DNA from 3 places in the Cellulomonas sp. zg-ZUI22 genome. Region 2 is predicted to be linked to each of the others. Evidence: riboswitches for the same ligand, from Rfam matches in the RefSeq annotation. Region 2 holds a riboswitch; each other region holds the start of a gene.
What was found. A riboswitch is a leader RNA that binds a small molecule or an ion and turns the genes downstream of it on or off. The one in region 2 is predicted to bind S-adenosylmethionine.
Positions count from the first base shown of each region.

Region 1: it holds a riboswitch for S-adenosylmethionine, as region 2 does, so the genes downstream of both, J1G43_RS05035 (aminotransferase class V-fold PLP-dependent enzyme) here and J1G43_RS00800 (methylenetetrahydrofolate reductase) in region 2, are expected to answer to the same signal.
Region 3: it holds a riboswitch for S-adenosylmethionine, as region 2 does, so the genes downstream of both, J1G43_RS03145 (hypothetical protein) here and J1G43_RS00800 (methylenetetrahydrofolate reductase) in region 2, are expected to answer to the same signal.

Region 1 covers NZ_JAFMUZ010000001.1:1,109,153-1,114,539, reverse strand. The annotation lists gene J1G43_RS19555 (GNAT family N-acetyltransferase) at 1-532, opposite strand, end outside; gene J1G43_RS05035 (aminotransferase class V-fold PLP-dependent enzyme) at 652-2,088, opposite strand; SAM riboswitch class IV at 2,124-2,237, opposite strand; gene J1G43_RS05030 (GNAT family N-acetyltransferase) at 2,294-2,863, opposite strand; SAM riboswitch class I at 2,963-3,060, shown strand; gene J1G43_RS05025 (rhodanese-like domain-containing protein) at 3,065-3,508, shown strand; gene J1G43_RS05020 (O-succinylhomoserine sulfhydrylase) at 3,532-4,779, shown strand; gene J1G43_RS05015 (hypothetical protein) at 4,843-5,358, opposite strand.
Region 2 covers NZ_JAFMUZ010000001.1:166,279-171,665, reverse strand. The annotation lists gene metE (5-methyltetrahydropteroyltriglutamate--homocysteine S-methyltransferase) at 1-692, opposite strand, end outside; gene J1G43_RS00800 (methylenetetrahydrofolate reductase) at 689-1,804, opposite strand; SAM riboswitch class I at 1,869-1,975, opposite strand; gene J1G43_RS00795 (hypothetical protein) at 2,098-2,310, opposite strand; gene J1G43_RS00790 (DNA-3-methyladenine glycosylase I) at 2,362-2,967, opposite strand; gene hrpA (ATP-dependent RNA helicase HrpA) at 3,092-5,387, opposite strand, start outside.
Region 3 covers NZ_JAFMUZ010000001.1:682,946-688,332, forward strand. The annotation lists gene J1G43_RS03135 (HD domain-containing protein) at 1-146, shown strand, start outside; gene J1G43_RS03140 (ADP-ribosylglycohydrolase family protein) at 225-1,178, shown strand; SAM riboswitch class IV at 1,264-1,376, shown strand; gene J1G43_RS03145 (hypothetical protein) at 1,391-2,068, shown strand; gene J1G43_RS03150 (hypothetical protein) at 2,146-3,381, opposite strand; gene J1G43_RS03155 (hypothetical protein) at 3,537-4,412, opposite strand; gene J1G43_RS03160 (DUF6318 family protein) at 4,442-5,050, opposite strand; gene J1G43_RS03165 (hypothetical protein) at 5,220-5,387, shown strand, end outside.

The DNA of each region.
Region 1 (5,387 bases), 940 kb from region 2:
CGTCCGGCCACTCGTCCGCGAGCACCGAGAAGTACAGCGAGTCCTGGCGCGTCCCGTCGGCGGCGACACGGTGCCCCCGCAGCCGACCCTCCGGCCGGGCACCGAGCCGGGTGACCGCCGCGATCGACCGGGCGTTGCGCGCCTCGACGCGGTAGGCGACGCGCGCGACGTCCCACGTGTCGAAGGCGTGCGCCATCAGCAGCAGCTTGCAGGCGGGGTTCACGTGCGTGCCCCACACGCGCGGGTCGGAGAACGTGTGCCCGACCTCGAGCCGTCCCATCCGCAGGTCGACGTCGTAGAACGACGTGGACCCGACCACCTCGCCGTCCACGAGCACCGCGAACGCGTACCGCGCCGGCGTCCCGTGGGCCGTCCGCACGACGTCCCGCAGATCGTCGACGCCCCGGGGCGTGGGCGACGTCATGCCCGCCCACACCCGGTCGTCGACGAAGGCCGCGAGCGCCGTCGCGTGGTCCTCGGCGAGGGGGACGAGGCGCACACCGTGGCCGTCGAGCGTCAGGTCGTGGAGCACGCGGACGATCCTCCCCCCGCCCCGACCGGGCGACCAGCGGATTCGCGGGTGTCCCGCACGGTGGGACGTCGCCCGCCGCGGGGCGCGCGTCGCCGGCGCGACGGCCGGGTCGGTGCGCCTCAGTCGTCCAGCGCCGGCCCGCAGGCGGCCGCCGCGGTCGCGGCCAGGTGGTCCAGCCCTTGCACCTCGATGAGCGGGCGCGTGTCGTCGACGACGGACCAGCAGCCGTCGACCACCTCGTACTCCGCCTGCGTCCCGCGCACCAGCAGCACGCCGAGCGCGGCGACGAGCCGGTCCACGTGCTCGGCCGTCGTCCCGACCCCGACCGACGCGCGCACGGCGCCGTGGGACGCCCCGAGGTGCGCGAGCAGCGGGTGCGCGCAGAACCGCCCGTCGCGCACGCCGATGCCGTGCTCGGCCGCCAGGTACGCCGCGACCAGGCCCGGGTTCAGGTCCGCCACCGTGAACGTCACGACGCCCACCGGGTCGGTCGAGTCCGGCCAGATCCGCGCGACGCGCACGCCGTCGAGCCGCTCGAGGCCTCGCACCAGGCGGTCCCGCAGCGCCTGCTCGTGCGCCTCGAGCGCACCCGCGGGCAGGTCGGCGAGCGTGTCGCAGGCCTGCGCGAGCGCGATCGCCCCGAGCACGTTGGGCGACCCGGCCTCGTGCCGGGCAGGTGCCGGCTGCCAGACCGTCCGGTCGGCCCGCACGTCACGCACCGCACCTCCCCCTGCGAGGTACGGCGTGCCCGTGTCGAGCCAGTCCCGGCGCCCCACGAGGGCGCCGGCACCGAACGGGGCGTACGTCTTGTGGCCGGAGAACGCGACGTAGTCGACGTCCGTCGCGGCCAGCGAGAACCCCCGGTGCGGCACCAGCTGCGCACCGTCCACGGCGACCCGGGCACCGGCACCGTGCGCGAGCGCGACCACCCGGTCCAGCGGCAGCGCCTCCCCCGTCACGTTCGACGCCCCGGTCACGGTCACCAGGGCGTACGGGCGGCGTGCGAGCTCGGTGCGCAGCGCGTCGAGCGTGGCCGCGACCGTCGGCTGCACCGGCAGGACGGTCGCGACGCGCCCCGTCCCGGACTGCCCGCCCCCGCTGTGCTGCACCCACGGCAGCAGGTTGGCGTGGTGCTCGACGTCGAGGACGAGCACCGCCTCGCCGTGCGGCACGACGCCGGCGAGCAGGTTGAGCGAGTCGGTGGTGTTGCGCGTGATGATCGCGACGTCGTCCTCGCGGGCCCCCACGAAGCGGGCGATCGACTGCCGGGACGTCTCGTAGAGCGCGGTCGAGACCTGCGACAGGTAGCCGGCGCCGCGGTGCACCGAGGCGTACAGCGGCAGCACCTCGGCGACGCGCGCGCCCACGGACTCCAGCGCGGGGGCGCTGGCGGCGCAGTCGAGGTTGGCGTAGGTGCGGCTGGTGCCGTCGACGAGCGGGACGGTGGTCGACGCGCCGACGACCGGCAGCAGCGGCGCGTCCCCGCTGCGCGGTCCGGGGGCCGCGGTGCCCGACGCCTCGTCGGCACACGCGAACAGCTCGGTGATCGTGGTCATGGTGCTCCTCCGGAACGGTCCGGGGACCGCCGAGGGCCCCGCGCTTGCCGGCGCCGAACGGCGCGCGGCCAGGTCGTCACCCGGGGCACCCCACCGCGGAGGAGGGTTGCCGGCCAGCGAGCCGGGGCTTGTCGCTGGCGCTCATGACCTGTGTCGAGGATCGGCCGCCCGGCGCGGGCATGTCAACGGCACCACGCCGCCGCTCTCAGGATGCGAGACGCGCCGTCTCACCTTCCGTACCTCGCGGCGCGCGCTCCAGGCTGTGCAGCATCACCACGCTGCGGTACGTCTTGCCGGGCCACTGCACGACGTCGGCGTCGACGAAGCCCCACCGCCGGTACATCGCGCGCAGCGGCGCAGCGGGCTCCGCCGTGTCCAGGCCCACCGACCGCATGCCGCGCGCGAGGGACCACTCGCGCAGCACGCCCCACAGGTACGTCGCCAGCCCTCGCGCCCGCAGGTCCGGACGGACGGCGAGCTGGTTGAGCCAGACGCGGTCCGGCTCGAGCGCCAGGTCGGTGAGCGCCTTGATGCCGCGGCCAGGAGGGCTGGTCGCGGTGATGGTGCCCGCGAGGCCGCCGGCCGCGTCGACCAGCACCCACGAGGCGCCCACACCGAGGCTGCGCCGGGCGGTCGTCGCCTCGTCCTGGGTGGCACCCGTGAAGTTCAGGCCGCGCGCGGCGAGGTCCGCGTACGCGTCGTGCAGCAGACGCGTCAGCGCCGGCACGTCATCAGGGGTCACGGGTCGCAGCACGAGGTCCTCGGGGGCGTCCATCGCGCACCACCCTGGCACGGCCCGCGGCCCCGTCGCACCGCGGCGGGGCGTGCGTGAGACGCCCTGCCGGTGGCGACGCACCCTGGCGTAGCATCGCGGCGACCATCCAGAGCGGCCGAGAGATCTGGCTCGACGACGCCGCAGCAACCCGCACGGGCGACCGTGGCCGAGGGTGCTACCGCCAGAGACGATGGGAGGACCATGACCGTGCAGCCACGTCCCGCACCCGGGTACGCCGGGGACCTCACCCCCACCGAGGCCTGGGACCTGCTCGCCGAGCGCGACGACGCCGTCCTCGTCGACGTCCGCACGGACGCCGAGTGGCGCTACGTCGGCGTGCCGGACCTGCGCGGCCTCGGCCGCCAGGCGGCACTGGTGGAGTGGGTCTCCTACCCCTCGGGGCGGCCGAACGCCGCGTTCCTCGACCAGCTCTCGGCGGCGGGCGTCGCGCCGGGCGACGAGCGCCCCGTCGTGTTCCTGTGCCGGTCGGGGCAGCGGTCGATCGGCGCCGCGCAGGCGGCGACGGCCGCGGGCTACGGCCCGGCGTACAACGTCCTGGAGGGCTTCGAGGGCCCGACCGGCCCCGACGGTCACCGCGGGCACACGGGCTGGCGTGCCGCCGGCCTGCCGTGGCTCCAGCCGTGAGCACGCCCGACCTGCCGCCCGACCTGCCGCCCGGCCCGGGCGACTGGGACGACCACCGCCTCGACCGCGGGACCCTGCGCCCCGACACCCTCGCCGTGCGCGGCGGGCTGGTGCGCAGCGGGTTCGGCGAGATGTCGGAGGCCGTGTTCCTCACGCAGGGCTACACCTACGCCACCGCCGCGCAGGCCGAGGCCGGGTTCGCGGGCGAGGTCGACCGGTTCCTGTACTCGCGCTACGGCAACCCGACCGTCGCGACGTTCGAGGAGCGGCTGCGGCTGCTCGAGGGCGCGGAGGCGTGCTACGCGACGGCCACGGGGATGTCCGCCGTCTTCACGGCGCTCGCCGCGCTCGTCCGGTCCGGCTCCCGGGTCGTGGCGGCGCGGGCGCTGTTCGGCTCCTCGGTGGTCATCCTCGACGAGATCCTCGCGAAGTGGGGCGTGCGGACCGACTACGTCGACGGCCACGTGCCCGAGCAGTGGGAGCAGGCCCTCGCGACGCCCGCGGACGTCGTGTTCTTCGAGACGCCGTCGAACCCGATGCAGGACCTCGTCGACATCGCTGCCGTCAGCCGCCTGGCGCACGCGGCCGGGGCGACCGTCGTCGTCGACAACGTCTTCGCGACGCCGGTCTTCTCCCGCCCGCTGGAGCACGGCGCCGACGTGGTGGTCTACTCCGCCACGAAGCACATCGACGGTCAGGGGCGGGTGCTCGGCGGCGCGATCCTCGGCTCGGAGGAGTACGTGCGCGGCCCGGTGCAGACGCTGCTGCGCAACACCGGCCCGTCGCTGTCGCCCTTCAACGCCTGGGTGCTGCTCAAGGGCCTGGAGACGCTCAGCCTGCGCGTCCGCCACCAGGCCGCGTCCGCGCTGGACCTCGCCGGCTGGCTGGAGCAGCAGCCGGGGGTCGCGCAGGTGCGCTACCCGTTCCTGCCCTCGCACCCGCAGCACGCGCTGGCCCGCGCCCAGCAGACCGGAGGCGGGACGGTCGTCACCCTCGACCTCGCCGTCCCGGCGGGTGCGACGCCCGACGTCGCGAAGAAGGCGACGTTCGGGTTCCTCGACGCGCTGCGCGTCGTCGACATCTCCAACAACCTGGGCGACGCCAAGTCGATCGTCACGCACCCCGCGACGACGACGCACCGCCGGCTCGGCCCGGCGGGCCGTGCCGCGGTGGGCATCGGCGAGGCCACCGTGCGGCTGTCGGTCGGGCTGGAGGACGTCGAGGACCTGCGGGAGGACCTCGCGCAGGCGCTGGCGACGCTGCCGGACTGACCCGCGCGGACGCCGCCGGCCCGCGCCGCGCGGGCTCGGTCCGGTTCGCTCAGCCCGGTCGGCTCAGCCCGCGGCGACCAGGCCGACCGCGACGACGGAGTCCGCCGCCGCCGTCACGCCGACGTCCACGGCACCGGCCGGGACCTCGAACGGGTCGCTGTCCGCCATCGTCGACCCGCCCTGGAAGACCGGGACGCACGGCGCCTGGTACGACGTGAGCTCGGTACCGTCGGCGGCGGCGGCGACGGTGACGGTGACCGGGCCGCCGTCCGACGACGTGCACACGACGCGGAGCAGGTACGGGCCCGCCGGCACGTCGGCCACCTGGCCGACCTCGCTCTCGCCCGCGTCGAGCGGGGCCGCGAACGCCTCCGTGGACTCGCCGGCGGAGGCCAGCGCCTCCTGCTGCTGCTCCACGGTCGGCAGCTCCGTCTGACCGCGCCCCGGGACGGTCGGGGCAGCGATCTGCCCGTCGCTCGCCGACGCGCTCGGCTCCGGCTCGGGGGTCGTGCCCTCGGAGCACGCGGCCACAGTGAGCAGCAGCAGGACGGGGAGCGCGAGACGCCGTCGAGATCGCATGGCCGGGACCGTAGCGCAGCGGGCCCGGC
Region 2 (5,387 bases):
GAGACGAGCGCGGGCTCGTCGATCTGCACCCAGGTGGCACCGGCGGCGGCGAGCTCGGCGAGCAGCCGGGCGTACACGGGGAGCAGGTCGTCGAGGCGGTCGATCGGCGAGAAGCCGGCCGGGGCGTCCTCCGTCGGCTTCGCCAGCGCGAGGAAGGTGACGGGACCGACGACCACGGGCCGGGTCAGCACGCCGTCGGCCAGCGCCTCGGCGAACTCCGCGACGGGTCGGTCCGACGCGTAGCGGAACGCGGTGTCCGGGCCGATCTCCGGGACGAGGTAGTGGTAGTTCGTGTCGAACCACTTCGTCATCTCGAGCGGGAGGTCGTCGCCGCGGCCGCGGGCCACGGTCGAGTAGCCGGCCAGGTCGAGGCGGCCGTCGGCGTCCTGCAGGTCGGCGAACCGGGCGGGCACGGCGCCGACCAGCGCGGTCGCGTCCAGCACCTGGTCGTAGAACGAGAACGCGCTGGGGATGGCCGGGGCGTCGGTGGCCAGCCCGAGCTCCGCCAGGCGGGTGCGGGTGCGGCGGCGCAGGTCGGCCGCGACGGCCTCGACCTCGTCGGCCGAGGTCCGGCCGGCCCAGAACGCCTCGAGGGCCTTCTTGAGCTCGCGGCGCGGGCCGATGCGCGGGTAGCCGAGGACGGAGCCTGCGGGGAAGGCCGGGGTCGCCGGCGCGGGCGTGGTGTCGGTCATGACAGGGTTCCTCGCGGTGTCGTCGTGGTCGCGTCGGCGGGGGTGCCGTCGGGCGCGGTGAGGTCGTGGGCGGCGACGGTGCTGCGGCGGCCGCCGACGAGGTCGGCGCCGTCGAGCAGGTCGAGCGCCGCCTCGTGCTTGTTGAAGGTGTAGACGTGGACGCCGGGCGCACCGCCGTCGAGGACCCGGTTGACCAGGTCGACGCCGGCCCGCGTGCCGCGGCGGTGCCGCTCGACGGGGTCGTCGGTGGAGCCGAGCAGGTCGAGGAGACGGTCGGGCACGGGGACGCCCGTGAGCTCCTGGACGCGGTGCAGCCGCGCGGGGTCGGTGGTCGGGATGATGCCCGGCACGATCGGGATCGTGACGCCCGCGGTGCGGGCCTCGGCGACCAGGCCCAGGTAGGCCTCGGCGTCGAAGAAGACCTGCGAGATCGCGAAGTCCGCGCCCGCCTCCTGCTTGGCCAGCAGCGCCTGGACGTCCTGGGCGCGGGTGCCGCCGGTGGCGTGGTTGCCGCGGGGGAACGCCGCGACCGCCACGGACAGCGGGCGGACGCGGGCGCGCACGGCCTGTGCGGCGCTGCGGCCGCACCGGCGGCGCTCGATCTCGCGCAGCAGCTCGACGAGCTCGGCGGCGGTGTGCACGCCCTGCGGGTGCGGCCGCCAGTCCGGCTCGCCCGCGGGCGGGTCGCCGCGCAGCGCGAGGAAGGAGCGCACGCCCTCGTCGAGGAACTCCTCGACGATCGTGGTCACCTCGTCGCGCGAGGTCCCGACGCAGGTCAGGTGGGCGATCGGGTTGAGCGACGTCTCGCGCAGCAGCCGGCGGACGAACGCTCGCGTGGTCTGCCGCGTGTGGCCCGACGCCCCGTAGGTGACCGACACGAAGTCGGGCTCGACGGACTCGAGCTCGCGCACGGTCGCCCAGAGCCGGGGGGCGGCGTCCGGGTTGCGCGGGGGGAACAGCTCGAAGGAGACCGTGGGGCGGTCCAGGGCGCCCGCCGGGTCGGTCCGACGCCGTGCGGCGCGGGAGGGCTCCGGCGCCGCCGACGCCGGCCCGGACGCCGCCGCGGAGCTCGTCGGCGGGGCGGTGGTCGGGATCTCGGCCACGACGCTCATCGCGCCGGACGCGCAGCTGTCGGGTGGGACGCCCCGCACGAGGGGTCGGTGGCACGGTCGCGCACGCTCATCGTCACTCCATCGTTCCTGGCGGAAGCACCCACACCCTCGCGAGGAGGGGGGTTGCTGCGGCGTCGTCGAGCCAGGTCTCTCAGCCGCTCTGGATGGTCGCCGAGGATCGTACGCCTGTGCCCGGATGGCGGACAGCGCTACTCGGAATGTGAGACGCCCTCGTCCGGCCCGCAGGCGTCGCGGGCGGTCGTCGACGGCGGCGCTCGCCGGCCCCCTGCAGGTCAGCGGCGCCGACGCTGCAGGACCGAGCCCTCCCGGCTCGTGCGCTGGTGCGGCAGCCCCGGGGACGAGGTGGGGACCAGGACGGGGACCGCCAGCAGACCGTGCTGGACGGCCTCGAGCACCACGGCGTCCGCGTCGTCCTCGCTCAGCCACGCGTCGTGCGCGGCCCGTACGGCCGCGTACCGCCCGTCGAGCTCCCGATCCTCCGCCATGCGGGCACACTAGCCGCGAGGTGGGCCCGTGCCGAGCCCGTGGGCGCGCTGTCACCCTGGGGGAGTATCGGCGCCCGTCGCGGCGGCCGCCCCCCGCCGCACCACGACGCAGCCCTCGAGGTGGTCGTCCACCACCCCGCACGCCTGCATCGCCGCGTACGCGGTGGTCGGGCCGACGAACCGAAACCCGTGGCTCTTGAGCTCCTTGGCCAGCGCGGCGGAGTCCGGCGTGCTGGACGGCACGTCCGCGAACGTGCGGGGCCGCGGCCGCGGCCCGGGCGCGTACGACCACAGCAGCTCGTCGAGGGTGCGCCCGGACGCGTGCAGCGCGAGCACGGCGCGCGCGTTGGCGACGGTCGCCTCGATCTTGGCGCGGTTGCGCACGATCCCGACGTCGGCGAGCAGCCGCTCGACGTCGTCCTCGCCGAACCGGGCCACCGCCTCGGGGTCGAACCCGGCGAACGCCTCCCGGAAGGCGGGCCGCTTGCGCAGGATCGTGATCCAGGCGAGCCCGGACTGGAACGCCTCGAGGGCGAGGCGCTCGTACAGCGCGTGCTCGTCGTGCACGGGCACGCCCCACTCGTCGTCGTGGTAGGCGGTGTAGAGGGGGTCGCTGCCACCGAAGCAGCGGAACGGCGGCGTGGGTGCTGACGTCATGCCCCGAGTCTGGACCGGCCTCCCGACGGCCCGCGCCCCGCGCGGCGGCGCGGTGGGGACCCGCGCGCGCCGCAGGGCTGTGGGCGGCCGGACGAGCGCCGGGGCCGCCGGCGCACGGGAGCCGTCAGGTCAGGCCGGCGAGGGTCTTGCGGATGCGCGTGGGGCTCACGGGCACCGGCGTGCCGAGCTGCTGGGCGAACAGGCTGACGCGCAGCTCCTCCAGCAGCCAGCGGACGTCGTCGAGCGTCGCGTCGCGGGCCGGGTCGGGGGAGGCGGTCCGTGCGCGCTCGCGGGCGCCCGTGTACAGCTCCTCGACGTCGTGCACCTGCCAGGCCAGGTCGGCGTCGCGGGTGGGGTTCTCCGCGGCCTTGGCCAGGCGGTGCCGCGCGGCGCGCAGGTAGCGGACCAGCTGCGGCAGGCGCTCGGCGCCGACCTCGGAGACGAACCCGTCGTGGACCAGGCGGGCCGACTGCTCCCGCACGTCCTGCGCGGTGGCGAGCAGCGCGAGGCTGTTCGCGCCGCGGACCTCGGCGTCGAGCTCCCGCGACGCGGTGAGCACGGTGACGAGGTCGCCGACCACGCGGTGCACGTCGTCCTCCAGGCCGTCGCGGACGGTCGCGCGCAACGTCGCGTACGCCTCGGCGTCGCGTACGTCCCGTGCCGTCCGCCCGCCCAGGTGGCGGGCCACGAGCCGGTCGATCGACGCGAGCTGCACGTCGGCGACCAGCGCGTCGGTGCTCGGGTACGGCGACGCGGCCAGGGCGAGCGCCTGCGTCCCGCTCCAGCGGCTGGTCACCCGTGCGGTCGCCAGGCCGACGTCGAGCAGCAGCAGCCGGCGCAGACCGCGGCGCGCGGCCGCCTGCGCGACGGCGCCGTCGGCCAGGACGCGCAGCGCGACGCCCGCCCGCGGGCCCGTGCCCTCCTCGACGATCGTCGGGTAGGCACGCACGACGCCGCCGGCGGCGGTGGTCGCCTCGACCACGTCCGGCAGCGGGGCGGGCAGGTCGGGCCAGGTCGTCAGGCCGGTGCGCTCCAGGTCGGGGGTCGGGGCGCCACCGGGGCCGGGGGTCGGTCCGGGACGTCCGGTCGCGCGCGGGGTGCCGCCCGGGCCCGGCTGCTTCCCCGCGTCGGCACCGCGGGCCGGGCGACCGGACCGCTCGGCGTCCCCCGCAGCCGGGGTGGTGGTCGCGGGCACGCCCGCCTGGGCGGCGGCCTCCTCCATGGCGGCGCGCACGGCCGTGCGGACGGCGGACGCGACGGCGTCCTGCGCCCGGTCGGCGTTGCGGCGCTGCAGGGCGAGCAGGTCCTTGCCCTCGTCGATGACACCGCCGCGGTCACCGACCACGCGGAACGTCATGCGCAGGTGGGCGGGCAGGCGGTCCTCGTCGACGGCGTCGGGGGGCACCTCGACGTCACGCAGCGCACGCACGGCCCGGGCGAACATCTCGCGGAACGACGGGGCGGCGTCGCCGGCGCGCACGGTGTCGACCCACGACGCGGAGTGCTCGTCGAGCCACGCGTCGACAGCCCGCGCGACGTCCGGCGCGGGCACGAGCTGCACGCGCACCGGCTTGGGCAGCGCGCGGATCGTCGCCGTCAGCAGCTCGGCGCGCATGCCGGGGACCATCCAGTCGAACCCCTCGGGCCGCACGCGCGGCAGCTGCGAGATCGGGATGTGGACGGTGACCCCGTCGGCCTCGGTGCCGGGCTCGAACTGGTACGTCAGCGGGAACGACAGCTCACCCTGCGGCCAGCGCGACGGGAACGCGTGCTCGTCGATCTCCGCGGCGTCCTCACCGACCAGCAGGTCGCGCGTGAACGACAGCAGGTCGGGGTCGGCGCGCCTCGCGGATTTCCACCAGGTGTCGAAGTGCCGCGCGGAGACGACCTCCGGCGGGATGCGCGCGTCGTAGAAGTCGTACAGCGCGTCGTCGTCGACGACGAGGTCCCGGCGGCGGGCGCGCGCCTCGAGCGCCTCCGCCTCGTCCAGCAGGCGGCGGTTCTCGTGGAAGAACGCGTGGTGCGTCGTCCACTCGCCCTGCACGAGCGCGTGCCGGATGAACAGCTCGCGGGCCTGCTCGGGGTCGGTCCTCGCCAGCAGCACGCGGCGCTGCGCGACGACGGGCACGCCGTACAGCAGCACCTTCTCGTTGACCATGGCCGCGCCCTGCCGCGTCGACCACGCCGGCTCCGAGTACGTGCGCTTCACCAGGTGCGCGGCCGCCTCCTCGACCCAGTCCGGGTCGACCTTCGCGACGTCGCGCGCCCACAGCCGGGACGTCTCGACGAGCTCGGCGGCCATCACCCACGACGGGGGGCGGCGCGACAGGCCGGACCCGGGGAAGATCGCGAAACGCGCTCCGCGCGCGCCCAGGTACTCGTTGCGGGCGCGCGCGTCGGGGCGGCGCGGCTTGCCGTCG
Region 3 (5,387 bases), 520 kb from region 2:
TCAAGACGGCGGACCTGGCGGACAACACGGACCCCGCCCGGCTCGCGGCCCTGGACGACGCGACCCGGGCGCGACTGGTGGCGAAGTACGCGCGCGTCCGGCAGCTGCTCGCCGGCCCACCCGCCGGGGCAACCGCCGACGGGTGACGCGCAGGCCCTCCGACCAGCGATGTCGGTGCCTCGTGGCACCCTCGGGCACCCGCTGTCCCCGCCCCCGGAGGTCCCATGCCCCTCACCCCTGCCCAGACCGACCGCGCCATCGGCGCCCTGCTCGGCTCCGCCGCGGGCGACGCCCTGGGCGCCGGCTACGAGTTCGGTCCGCCGCTGCCCGACGACCAGCCTGTCCACATGGCCGGGGGCGGCAGCTTCGACTGGGAGCCGGGGGAGTGGACCGACGACACGTCCATGGCCGTGCCGATCGCGCAGGTGCTGGCCGACGGCGGCTCGCTCGCCGACGAGGCGTGCCTCGACCGGATCGTCGCCGCGTGGGCGGAGTGGGCGCTGACCGCCACGGACATCGGGGTGCAGACCAGCACCCTGCTCGACGCCCTGCCGGAGCCCACCGCCGCAGCGGCCCGTCGGCAGTCCGCTGAGCACTATGCCGCCAACCCCCGGCACGCGGGTGGCAACGGCACGCTCATGCGCACCGGCCCCGTGGCGCTCGGGTACCTCGGCGACGGTCGGGAGGAGGCGCTCGCGGCGGCCGCGCGCGCCGTCTCCGACCTCACGCACGGCGACCCCGACGCCGGGGACGCGTGCGTGCTGTGGTCGCTGGCGGTGCGGCACGCGGTGCGCGAGGGCGTCGTCGACCTGACGGCGCAGCTCACGTGGCTCCCGGCGGACCGGCGGGCACGGTGGGCGGCCGTCATCGCCGAGGCGGAGGAGTTGCAGCCGGCGGACTTCGCCAAGAACGGGTGGGTGGTGCAGGCGCTGCAGGGCGCCTGGTCGGCCCTGCACCACGGCGCGGACCTCGTCGACGTCCTGGAGCGCGCCGTGCGCGGGGGACGTGACACCGACACGGTCGCGGCGATCGCCGGTGCGCTCGCCGGTGCGGCGCACGGCGCCGCGGCTGTGCCCGCCGAGTGGCGGCAGAAGCTGCACGGATGGCCGGGCCTCGACGCCGACGACCTGGCCGACCTGGCCGTGCGCGCGGTGGGCGGTGGCCCGGGCGCAGCCTGAGGGAGCCGGGCCGTCAGCTGGTGACGACGGTCTGGATCTCCCCGACGGGCCGGTGATGTCAGCCCTTGCCGCTACCGTGGGCCCCGATCACGAAGCTCGGCCACAAGCCCTCCGGCAGGCCGACTGGCAACCGCGCAGAGCGCACGGTGCCCCCGGAGGAAGATCCGCCCGCGCCGCCGGCACGGGAAGACGCTCGACCTCCGGGAGAACCCGTGTCCGACCTCGCTCTCGATCCCCCCACCCACGTGGTGTGCGTGTCCACCTCACCGGGCCACGTCGTCCAGCCGGAGCTCGTCGCCCGCGCCGTCGCCGCCTCCGGGACGCCCTGGCGGCTCACGGTCGTGGGGCCGCACCGCATCGGCCTCGAGCACGCCTCCGGTGCCACCGCGACCTGGTGGCTGCACGACCACGCACCGTTCGTCGCCCACCTGCGCACCGACGACCCGACCGTGTGGGTGCACGACGACCTCGGGGTGGTGCGCGTGGGGGACCGGTACGTCGCCGTGGCGTCACGCGAGGAGCGGACACCGTGCCTGCGGACGCTGCAGCGACGTCCCGGGCGCACGGTGGCATGGCAGGTCGCCTCGCTGCAGCCCGAGGAGGGCGCCGACGACGGGCGGCCGATCCCGCCGCACACCGCGACGCTCTACCACCTGGACCCGCCGCTGCGGCACGGGCGCGGCCCCGACGCCGCGCCGGTCGACTGGGTGCTCGTGCTGGCCTACCAGTACCGGGGGCGGGGGGTCACGGCGATCCACCACGCCGACGCGACCGGACGGGTCCTGTCCGACGTGCTGCTGCCCGGCAGCACCATCGACGCCGCGGACGACGCCACGGCGCTGAGCGGCATCGGGTACGAGATCGCGCTGCCTCCGGGTCTCGAGGCCTGAGGTGATCGCCGGACGGCGCCGCGCCCCTGGCCCCGGGGCGGCGTCGTCCGGCGGTGCCGGGACGTCCCGGCCGACGATCACCCCGGGACGAGCTGCCCGAGCAGCGCCTCGAGCTCGACCCGTACCGTCGTGATCCGCGTCTGCTCCGCGAGGATCTCCTCATCCGTGGCCCGCAGCGCCTCCGTGCGGGCGGCGAGCTCCGCCTCGTCCCGGGCGAGCAGGGCGCGCGCATCGGCCAGCAGCTCGTCGGCCGGCGCCTGCGGCAGCGTGGTGCCGTCGCGCCACGTCCACGACAGCAGCGACCGCGCGCGCTGGGAGGCCGGCAGCGACGCGAGGCGCGCCTCCTCCTCCTCGATCGTCGCGCGGTACTGCGCGAGCTCGTCGGTGTCCGCGTCGAGCTCCATCGTGGCCCTGACCTGCTCCATCTGACGGCCCTCGAACGTCGCCAGTGCGGACTCGTACTCGGTGGTGAGCTGGTCCAGCTGCTGCTCGAACGCGGTGTGCACCCCCACCAACGACTCCCTGTCGGCGATGAACCGCCCGTACAGCCCCTCGAGCGCCGGGTCGAGCCCACCCGGCTGCCACACCTGCGTGCCGAGGTACGCGAACAGCTCGGTCGCGCGGTTGGCCGGTGTGCCGCCGACGGATCCGGCGAGCTGCTCGTGCAGGTCGTCGGCCGGGTCGATGCCGGCGACGACCGGCTCCAGCGCCGCCAGCGCCGTCGCCTGCTCATCCGCCGTGAGCTCGTTCCACGCGGCGTGCAGCAGCTCGTGCGCGGCGGTCTCGACGACGAACCCGCGCAGGCGGGGGTCCGCCGGCTCGTAGACGACGATGCGCCCACCGGTCTCCAGACCGCCGGCGGCCGTGTGGTAGCAGCCCACCGCGCCACCGCTCTGCCCGGCGGGGGCGTCGCCGCGGTCGCACCGCCCCGTGAACTCCGCCGCACCCAGCAGCTCCGGCTCCGACCGGTACAGCAGGTCGCGCCCCTCGTCGGTGAGGAACATCTCGGTGGCCAGCGCGGCGACCTCGGCGGTCGGCTCCGGCACCCGGCCCGCGACGATGCCGTCGAGGAACGGCGCGTCCACCTCCCGCAGGAAGCCCGGCAGGACGGCCGTGACGACCCACCACCCGCCGAGCGCGAGCGCGACGACCACCGCGAGCCGGCCCAACAGGCTCCGCCGCCGCGGCGGCGGGGGCAGACGGCCGTCGTCCGGGCGCCACGCAGGCGGTGCGACCGTGAACCCGGCCGTCTCGTCGACGACCCACTGCGGCACGCGGCCGGTCGGCGAGCGCGGCAGGTCGTCGGGGGGCACGGTCACAGGTTCACAGATCGGCAGACCGGACGAAGGGATTGAGGGCCGGAGCGGGGCATCCGGTCCACGGTGACCGCTGCCGGAGCCGTTCACCGTGCCGGTGAAGGGCTCTTCCGGTGCGGGCCGGTGGCCTGGCCAGGGTCCTCGCACGGCGGTCAGCAGTCGGGTGGGGTGGGTCGATCGGTGCACAGGTCACCCACCAGCCGGCTGGTCCGTTCCTCCACGGTGAAGGGGGTGGTGGTCGCGGTGGTCGTGGCCGTGCCGTCGACGTCCCGCCAGACGGCGCTGCCGTCGACCTGGTAGCGGCCCGTCCACTCGGCCGTGGACGTGATCGCGGTGGTGCCGGGGTGCTCGTACTCGTGGAACACGTCGTGCTGGGGGTGCGGTCGGCCGGGGGAGGTGGTGCGCAGCGTGTGCCCGTCCCCGAAGTCGTACGTCCAGGAGCGCGGCGTGGCTTCGACGGTGACGCCGTACCCCAGCAGCTCGGTGCGCAGCGTCACGGGCGCGGGGTCGGTGTAGACGATGGTCTCGATGTTCACCAGCACCCACCCACGGTCCGGCTGCAGGGTCAGCGGCGGTGCCGGCAGCGGAAGGCGACGGAAGTCCTCGGCGGTCAGGACGGGCAGGAGGTCGACACCGCATCCGCCGGCGTCGATGTCGGTCCACTCGCCCCAGGGGGAGGCGGCGGTGGCGCGCTCTCGTCGCCACATCGGCATGACGAGGGTGTCTCCCTCCTCGCACTGCACGGACGCGCGCGCGAGGTCGGCACCCGTGGCGCAGCTCCCGTCCTCCATGCCCATGACCCACATCCCGGCGGCCTCGCGGCAGAAGGGTGCCCGTTCGTACTCGAAGAGCCGTTGCTCAGGGGTGACCGACAGGTTTGCGCGCCCCAACTCCTCGGCGCGGGACGCGGAGATGTGAGCCGACTGCTCGGACAGGTGGCCACCGAAGGCGGGGTCTCCGTCCGCGCGGGCGGGTGTCGTGAGGAAGACCGTCACCGTCATCGTCGGCACGATTGCTGCGGTGACCATGAGGGTTCGCAGCCGCGGTAGGCGACGAATCATGTCGTTGGGCCGGAGGCAGGGCCTACTTCGTCGACGATCCATGACGCGTCCGTCCACGTCATCACGACGTCGATCTCGTGATCCTCCGGCGGGTGCACCTCCACGATGGACCCGTCGTCCTTCACGTCCTCTGACTCGCCGATGACGACGTGGAGGCGTGCTGAATACCACCGGCCGGCATCGACCTCGGTCCCGGCGGCCGAGCGCACGTGGACCTCGCCGATGTTGCGCAGTCCCGCCGTGCGGCGACTCTCCACGTCCTCCCGCACGCCCGCGCAGAACGTGCAGCCCGGGGCGGACATCGTGTCCCATTCACTCAGTTCCCCGGTGGCATTCGCGTAGGCGTACAGCGACATGAAGTAGCCGGCTGCCGCCGCGGCTCCTTCGGCGCTCGGCTCGGCCATCGCGGCAGGGCGCGTCGGCGGGGTCGCGGGGTCTGGCGTCGAGGGCGGAGCCGCAGACGACATGGGGGTCGGCGTGGTAGTCGGCGATCCCGTCGGGGCTGGGCTCGCCACCGGTGGCCGCGCGTCTGTACAGCCACCGATCAGCGCACCGAGCGCGACGGCGACGACAACCATCCGGGATGCTCGTCTCCCCACAACCATGCCGGGAACGTACCGGTTCGCCCGCCTCGGCGGGCTCCCGGCGACCGTCCTGTGGACGACGGCCCACGCCCGGCGCCGTACCCGTCCGGCCCACCCGCGCTCCTTCTCGCCAGGCGGACCTGCACGTCACGTGCCACGATCGGGGCCCACCGACGATGGGAGGCCGACGATGTCCGTTCCTGACGACACCACGACCGACACCCCGACCGACACCCCGATCCCGGACGGGGTCCCCGACCCCGTGGTCGCGACCGCCCCGCAGGCCGATTCCGCGGACGACCGGGTCGCCGACGGCAGCGGGCTGCCCGTGATCGAGGAGACCGTCCTGCCGAAGGAC